Regions from separate parts of the Bradyrhizobium sp. CCGUVB23 genome, predicted to be linked through region 1. Evidence: predicted binding sites of a transcription regulator. Region 1 holds the regulator's gene; the other holds the start of a gene.
What was found. The regulator LexA, encoded in region 1, represses DNA repair genes until DNA is damaged. The targets are predictions, from matches to a motif close to TGTTCNNNNTGTGTTCNG.

Region 1 (4,212 bases):
GGCCGCGCTAGGCGCATTCAACCGCGCTTGGGTTGGGGCCGATCGAGACGCTGCCGTTGCGCGCGCATGCGGCTCGTCTTCTCCTTGAGTGCCTCGATCTCCTCGTCGAGCTTTGCGCTCCTGGATTTCGGCGGCTCATCGCCGCGCAGCTTCTCGAGCGCCTTCTCGACCGACAGCTTTGAAGTCTCTGCCATCAAGGCCTCCCAGACGTCTATTGACGCGCCTGCATGCGGTCGCGCGCAGCAATTCTGAGCCGGAAGCAGGACGACGCGATATTGTCCCAAAGGGCATCCCGCCGTCCTGCTGCTGGAGCGACATTTCATCTCCACCTTCGTGATCGCCCCTTTTGCCTCGACGCCCGCACTCGGCTAGAACGCAACGCGACCTGTCCTTACGATTTGCTCTGCAGGAGTTTTGCCCGTGGCCCTGATGCCGGTGTCCGATGCCCTCGCCGCGGTGCTTGCGGGCGTCGTGCCCGTGGCTGAGGAGATAGTCGCGCTGGATGCGGCCTGGCATCGCGTGCTGGCGCGCGACGTCGCGGCCAGGCGCACGCAGCCGCCGCAGGCGATGTCGGCGATGGACGGCTATGCGGTGCGCGCCACCGACGCGACGAAGGTGGGTGCAGAGCTCACCGTGATCGGCGAGGTCGCGGCCGGCCGGCCGTTTGCGGGAACGGTCGGCGCGAGCCAGGCGGTGCGGATCTTCACCGGCGGCGTGGTGCCCGATGGCGCGGACGCGGTGGTGATCCAGGAGGACACCGTCGCTGACGGCAAGCGCGTCACGATCAAGGAGGCCGCGATCGTCGGACGGCACATCCGCCCCGCCGGCGTCGATTTCCGCGAGGGCGACGTGCTGCTCCGACAGGGAGCCCGGCTGACCGAACGCGACCTCTCACTCGCCGCCGGCATGAACCATCCTGAGCTTGCCGTCCGCCGCCGGCCCAGGGTCGCGATTCTCGCGACCGGCGACGAACTGGTGATGCCGGGCTCGACGCCCGGCGCGGGCCAGATCGTTTTTTCCAACGGCTACGCCTTGCACGCGCTGGCGCGGGCCGAGGGCGCCGAAACGTTCGATCTCGGCATTGCAGCCGATACCGTTGCGGCGACCACCGCCGGTATCCGCCGGGCCCGCGAGAGCGGCGCCGACATCCTGATCACGACCGGCGGGGCCTCGGTCGGCGACCACGATCTGGTCAGGCCTGCGCTTCAGGCCGAAGGCTTCGAAATGGCGTTCTGGAAAATCGCGATGCGGCCGGGCAAGCCCATGATGCACGGCCATCTAGGCGCGATGCGGGTGATCGGCCTGCCCGGCAATCCGGTGTCGTCCTATGTCTGCGGCTTCCTGTTCATGGTGCCGTTGATTCGCGCGCTTGCGGGCCGCTCGCGCGTTCATCACCGCCGCGAGCGCGCCGTGCTCGGGCGTGACGTCGGGCCCAACGATGTCCGCGAGGACTATCTGCGTGCCAGGCTCGAGGAGCGCGAGGACGGCACGCTCGTGGCCGTTCCGGTCAACCACCAGGACTCCTCGCTGCTTGCGAATCTCGCTATGGCACAGGCACTTCTCGTGCGCGCGCCATTCGCGCCAAAGGCCGAAGCAGGCACGCCTTGCGAGGTGTTGCGGCTGCCCTTGTGAGTGCGATCTGATTCGCGCGTGACGCGAACTTCGCCGCGTTCACACAAAATTAAGTGGTTGCGGAACACATATCGAACATATAGTGTCCGTTCATGATTTGTTTCGAGCATCTAGCGGCTTCTGCTGAATCTGACGTCTCGGAATCGAACGACATCAACCGGGGGACTTGGTCGAGATGTTAACGCGCAAACAATACGAGCTTCTGCGGTTCATCAGTGAGCGCCTCAAGGAAAGCGGCGTGCCGCCCTCCTTCGACGAAATGAAGGACGCGCTCGATCTGCGCTCGAAGTCGGGCATCCATCGCCTGATCACCGCGCTGGAAGAGCGCGGCTTCATCCGTCGCCTGCCCAACCGCGCGCGCGCCATCGAGGTCATCAAGCTGCCCGAGCTTCAGGCTGCAGGCGCCGGCCGCCGCGGCTTCACGCCGAGCGTCATCGAAGGCAATCTCGGCAAGGTGCGGGGCCCAAGCGCTACTGTCGACGAGGGCGAGCGTCCGGTCGCCGTGCCCGTGATGGGACGGATCGCGGCCGGCACGCCGATCGAGGCGTTGCAGACCCGCAGCCACACCATCAGCGTACCGCCGGACCTGCTCGGCTCGGGCGAGCACTATGCGCTCGAAGTGCGCGGCGATTCGATGGTCGACGCCGGCATCCTGGATGGCGACATGGCGCTGATCCAGCGCAACGAGACCGCGGATACCGGCGACATCGTGGTGGCGCTGATCGACGACGAGGAAGCGACGCTCAAGCGCTTCCGCCGCCGCGGTGCGTCGATCGCGTTGGAGCCCGCGAACACCGCCTATGAGGTGCGCATCCTGCCGCCGAACCGGGTGAAGATTCAGGGCAAGCTGATCGGGCTGTACCGGAAGTACTGATTGCCCGGCAGATTGCCGGCCATCGCGCAGCGACGCGGGCGGACGGATTGTCCGCTCCGGCGGAATGGTGTTTCCGCTTCCACCGCGATTATCCTCACACCTGCGCAGAGCTAATCCTCAAGCACCGCAAGCGCGAATGCGCGGTGCACGATAAAGAGGAAAAAACCGTGCGACAGATGATTTTGGGCGTGTTCTCGGCGGCCTTGCTCGCGGGCTCGGCCTCCGCGAGCGATGCAGCGCAACACCACTGTGCCATCCGCAAGACGGAGCACGCGGTAACCAGCGCGCCATTCCGCAATTCCAACAATGCGATCGCACCCGCGCCGCAGGTGAGCTGGCCCTATTCAGGGTACTCCGCTCCTGCCGGCCGCTGATGGAAGCTCGCGTGAGTGAATGGTGTGAACCAAGATAGACTAACAGCGAGAGGCTTTGTTCCTGGTTTGCCGGGAAAGATAATGTGATCGGGCGACGCGCACACGGGCCGCAGATTTGCCCACAAACGCGATACACTCGAAGGCTTCCAACTCTGATAGAGGCCTGCGCCTCCGGGGGGGCGCGGACCTGCTATCTCGCATGAGGAGCACTCCGATGTGTGACTACAGCCTACATGCCGTTGCGACCCGCCCCGCTCAAGTCGGCGAGACGATCGTCACGACAACCTTCCGCGGCACCTCGACGCGTGGATTTGCGTCGGAGCGTGATCTCTCGGTTGCCGTCTGCCTCCTGCCGGGCACCGAGCTCGCCTTCGCCGACAACGTCCGCTACGACAATCGCTGGATCTGGACACGCACCGTCAATTCCCGCGTCGGCAAGTTCGGCAAGGTCGATCCGCACATTCCCGATCGTCATCATGATGCGATCGAATTCCCCGACGGCAACTACGTGCTGGTGACGCAGCTCGTCGAGGGACAGCGTGCCACCGTTCTGCAATTGCCGGTGACGCAGCCGCTCGGCGAGAAGACAGAGCAGCCCGCCGTCGAGCAGCACACGACCACGACGCCTACGACACGCCTGCCGATCGGCTGACGCGTCTTTCAATCCTCGGCCTGCAGGTCGGCCTCCGACGGCGTAGCGTCCTTGCTGCGTGGAGTAGCCGGCCGCGGTGCGAGGCTGAGCTCGAAATCGCTATCGCCGGCCTCAGCCGGCGACCAGGGGCGGTTTGCGCCCCTTGCTTTCACCGTTTGCAGCGTGAAACCGTCGCCCTCGCGCGATAGGGTGAGCGCGCCTTGCGTCTTCAGACGCTCGCGATCCACGACCATTGCCGCGCAATCGGTTGCTGCCGGCTTCGCCGTCACCACCAGCGCGGCGCGGCTGCAATCATCCGCCAGCGCGTCGACACGCAGCGAGAGCGCGACCAGACGACCATCAGCGAGCGGCGTCACGCAGCCGGCCTCGTCGCATGAGACGCCGTCGGCGAGCGAGGTAGCGGTTGCGCTGCGCGGATCGGCATCGGCTGCAAGCCACTCCTTGAGGAGAAAATTGTCCTTGCCGGTTCGGATCAGGTGCAGTTGGCGGTCCCTGCCGCGCACCGCGACGCTGTGGCCGTCGCCCGCGATCAGGATGTCGGGCTGGCGCACGTGCAGCGTCGAACCAATCGAGAGCGCGAGCACGATGGCGCCCGTCCAGCGCAGCGGCGTGCGCAACAGGCCCATCACGATGAGGCCGATGCTGGCGGCAATCAGCGGACCGGTGCCGAACGCGGCGAT
Region 2 (4,212 bases), on a different contig from region 1:
TCTCAAATCAATGAAATCAATGGCCTGAAAGGGTCTCGACGACGCCGATGAGGGTCAATGTTCGATCAGCATTCACACTTAAAGCAGCCACCCCCGTTCGCCAAATGCAGAAAGATCAATTCCAGGAGGAGCATACCACCCCTCCGAGCCATAACGGGCACCGAGTTTCAGCGCGACCTCCTTGTTGCCATAAGGAATCCGCAGTGGGGTCCTGATTGAGTTTGCTGGCACGGGAGCCATTGAAGCGGCATCGGTGTCAACTTTTTGTTTTCGAGACCTCTTATAATTGGGCGGCGCAGCCTGACGTGCACTCGACGCTAACGGCCTGTTGGAGTTTTTGGATTTACGCTTGCGGGGTCTTTTGCTTCGATTCGTATCAATCCACGCGGACATCGCGGCCGAGTTGGTCCGCGCATCATCGGGGATGATGAGACCTTTCCCCTGCGCCAGCTTCTTGGCGTACAGCAACTGTGCTGCACTTACCGATTTGAGGCCGAGCTTACCGGCCGTTTCACCGTCAGACTTTTTAGGCGCATGTTCGCTAAGGAATTTGCGACAGATCGATATCGAGGTCTTATAGCCGGGCGGTGGTTTTATTCTCTTCTGCCGGACGAGGCTGTCAGCAAAGCGTTTCATCGCAGGCGTCGGTGGATATGTTGCTGTGCCGTTGCCCCCTGAGCTGCCAAGCAAAGAAGGTCCTCCCGCTGTAGCACCCTCCTTCAGCTTGCTGATAATGCGCTCGGCGACATCGCATACGGCGTCAATCGCGCCGACCATCTCCTGTTTGCCCACCACGACATCGTCGAGCAGGCATTCAAGTTGCGCCGTCACGCCGGGATCGACTAGCGCTGGATCGGCTTGTTTGAGAACGCCGAACAATGACAGGCCGGTCTCGGTCGGCACAATATTCTTTCCCTGGGCAATCAGGAAACCCTGCTTCTTCAGCCCGCCGATGATCTCGGCTCGGGTCGCAGGCGTGCCAATACCCTTAGCTTCCTTCAAGCGATTCCGCAGAACCTCGTCATCAACAAAACGCCAGGCATTCTGCATAGCCTCGATCAGAGCGCCTTCGTTGTAACGCGGCGGCGGCCGGGTCTCCTTGTTCTCAATTTTTGGATCTTGCAGTCGCGCGGTCTCGCCGTTGCGCAGTGGCGGCAGCAATTGCGCCTCATCGCCCTTTTCGTCGGCGGGTTGCCACTCCGGGAATGCGGCTCGCCAGCCGAGATCGATAGGCTGGCGACCGGCAGCGCGGAATTCGAAGCCGCGCACATCGAGCGTTGCGGTTGTCTGGCGGTAACGGAAGTCGGGCATCAGGGCGGCCATATATGCTCGCGCGATGACGTCAAAGAGTTTCTTCTCGTCAGACGACAGGCGAGGCCAAACATCCGGCAATTTGTCGATGGTGTTGACGTTGGGAATGACCGCGTGGTGGCTCGCTCCCTTCAGCCCCTGGTCGTAGAAGATGCCGCTCGCGCCTCTACGAGTCACCGGCGGCTCGGGTACCAGGATCGCACTGAACGATTGACCCATCCGCAGTCCGGCTATGATTCGCGGCACATCCGATATCAAGCTCTGCGGCAGGTAGCGCACTTCGGCACGGGGATAAGTGATGATCTTCTTACCTTGGCCGTCATACAACTCCTGCGCCACTTCGAGCGTTTTGCTGGCTGACCAGCCGAAGCGCGAGCCGCAGAGCTTCTGCAACGACGGCAAATCATGCAGCTTGGGTGGCGCTTGCCGCTTATCCTCGACGCGCACGGTAAGCGCGCCCTCGAAGCCTTCAGCCGCTTTGACTACGTCCTGGGCGATCTCGCGTTTAACAATTCGTTCCGGCGGCGCGTGCCGCATCTGGAATTGCCCGCCCGCAACTTTCGCAGTGGCGATAATTTCGAAATAGGCAAGCGGCACGAAGTTCCGGATTTCCAACTCACGCTTGCACACAATTGCTAACGTCGGCGTCTTTACACGACCAACCCCGATCACTCTTCGCGCGCCTTGTCCCAAGATGACAGTTGCGGTGCGAGTGAGTGACAGGTTGTAAATCTGATCGGCCTGGCGGCGGGCTACGGCAGCAGCGTAAAGGCGAGCATATTCGGCATTTGGCTTTGCCCTACCGAATGCCTCGCGGATGGTCTGCGAATCCTGAGCGGTGAACAGCACCCGCATCACCTGACCGCGATACCCGTAATGTTCAAGAATTTCCTGACCGATCAGTTGACCCTCGCGGTCGCAATCGGTTGCAAGCCAAACTCGCCTGGCAGTGCGCAACGCCTCGCGAATGGCCTTGAGCTTAGCGGCCTTGTTGCCACCCTCTGCCGGGCGCGTTCCGTAAAGACCTTCAGGCCGTAGAAGTATCGGCGACCATCGCTTCCAGGCCGGAACAACGTCCTCCGGTTCGAGGAGATCGAACAAATGGCCCTCTGCTGGAAGAACATCGCCGTAGTGCGAACCAATTGCAGCGCGGACATCTTTGGCCTGGCTGGTTTTCTCCGTGATGACGAACTGATCTGCCATGTCGACCCACTCGGGAGGATGGCCGGGTCGAAAGGGCCGATGCTCCGATTGACAATGGAACATATAGAGAACACAATTTAACTGCCGGGTCAAGTCGTTGGAGTCGGACCGTGGCCGAGGTCACCTATTACGTGGACATGGTCTTTCGCGACGACGAATGCCGGGTGCGGACTGAAAACGCCCCCGAAAGCTTCGTCACCCTCAAGCACATGGCCAACAATCTGATCCGCAGGGTGCCCGGAAAAGACTCTCAACGCCTCAAACGCATGACCGCAGTCTGGGACGATGACTTCCTCGCAAGCCTCATCGCCCCTTAAATCCTTCACCCGTTCCCCCGCCGATGCTTTCCGGTCGGGCTGTGACTTGCCGCTATCCCCCGACCTTGCGCGATCGCGCCTGCCGCGCTACGCGCCGATCGGCCTGGTTCTTCTTGTTGATCGCGGAGGTGAGCTCGTCATAGTCGACGCCGCTTTTCTTCAGCGCCCGGCGCGCGTCGTCGACGTCGAAGCCGAGCAATTCGAGGACGCTCATGTTGAGGCTCGATGCGATCCGCTCCATGGTCTTGAACGTTGGATTACCGAGGCCGCGCACGATCGTGTAATAAGTTCCGCGCGCTATGCCTGTCTTCGGCTGGAACGCCTCCATGCCGCCGTTCTCGATTTCGAGCTGCTGCAGCCGGATGGCCAGCATTTCGTTGAGGATCGAGTGATCGGGGGGCAGGGGCTTTCGAACGCGCGCCATGGGAACAGATGTGGACCGGGAGCAGGGTTAGGCCGCACGATGCGGGCGCGAGAGACATTAGCCAGTATATTGAATGTTTCAAGATGGGCAGCTGCTGCCCGAAAAGAATCGATTGGCTCGGTCCGGACGGGCGCTGAGATCGGCCGCGATCTTCGTGTCGCGCTTATCCCCACGAGGGAGCGGCCGTTCGGCGACGGCTGTCCAGTCGCGCCAGTGACCGGAGCGCAGCGGAGCGGGCCGGGAGCCGGCCCGCGCTCCCCAAAAGCGCCGTAGGGACGGCGGAGGGCCTGTGGTCAGGTGCCGCGCGTGGGCGGCAATCGCCCCGCCTTCTTCAGGTGCTCATGGAGAATCCGGTCGATGACGCGCAGCGGATGCGTCCGTTCTTCGGCCGCCATCTGGCGTAGGACCAGATCGATCGGGTCAGGCAACCGTAGGGCATAGGGCCGCGAGGACGATCGTTCGCCATAGGCGTCAAATGGATTGCGCCTCGCCTCGGCCTTACCTCGAGCGGCCCTGAGGGCAGGCTCGCCCCCGCGGGCCGGGCTCTCGTCTCGTTGGGGTGCGGGCGCGGCTGGCCGATCGTCATAATCCGGCGTGACAATGACGGGCGTTGCAGGCGGCGCGGCCGTGCGCTGCGAACGAAATGTGTCGCGGGGGAGGGCGGGGCGCTCAGGCTTGGAGCCTTGTGCGGAATCGCTCATGCGGCGGCGCCGTCCGTTTTGGCGCCCTGGCTCGCGGCGAGGAGTTCGCGCACGACCTGGTCGGCGTTGTAGCGGGCCTTGCGGATCGATTCGTCCTTGTCGTTCATTTGGTAGAGCGTGCCATAGCCGCTGGTCATGCTGCGGTAGGTGACGCGTCGATAGAGCGTGTTGGCGCAGACCGGCACGCCCTCGGCGTTGAAATAGGCAAGAACCTCGCGCAGCGGCCGGGTGTTGCGGTCGAGGCTGTCGTATTCAT

Region 2: the regulator LexA is predicted to act here: its motif matches at 2,570-2,587, upstream of NLN62_RS52115 (type IA DNA topoisomerase).

The regions. Positions count from the first base shown of each region.
Region 1 covers NZ_JANADQ010000001.1:9,029,081-9,033,292, forward strand. Annotated here, with positions in the region: gene NLN62_RS42345 (hypothetical protein) at 18-194, opposite strand; gene glp (gephyrin-like molybdotransferase Glp) at 421-1,632, shown strand; gene lexA (transcriptional repressor LexA) at 1,808-2,506, shown strand; gene NLN62_RS42360 (hypothetical protein) at 2,674-2,880, shown strand; gene NLN62_RS42365 (hypothetical protein) at 3,095-3,532, shown strand; gene NLN62_RS42370 (ComEC/Rec2 family competence protein) at 3,541-4,212, opposite strand, start outside.
Region 2 covers NZ_JANADQ010000003.1:250,132-254,343, reverse strand. Annotated here, with positions in the region: gene NLN62_RS52115 (type IA DNA topoisomerase) at 79-2,514, opposite strand; gene NLN62_RS52110 (hypothetical protein) at 2,625-2,831, shown strand; gene NLN62_RS52105 (helix-turn-helix domain-containing protein) at 2,884-3,255, opposite strand; gene NLN62_RS52100 (hypothetical protein) at 3,549-3,956, opposite strand; gene NLN62_RS52095 (ParA family protein) at 3,953-4,212, opposite strand, start outside.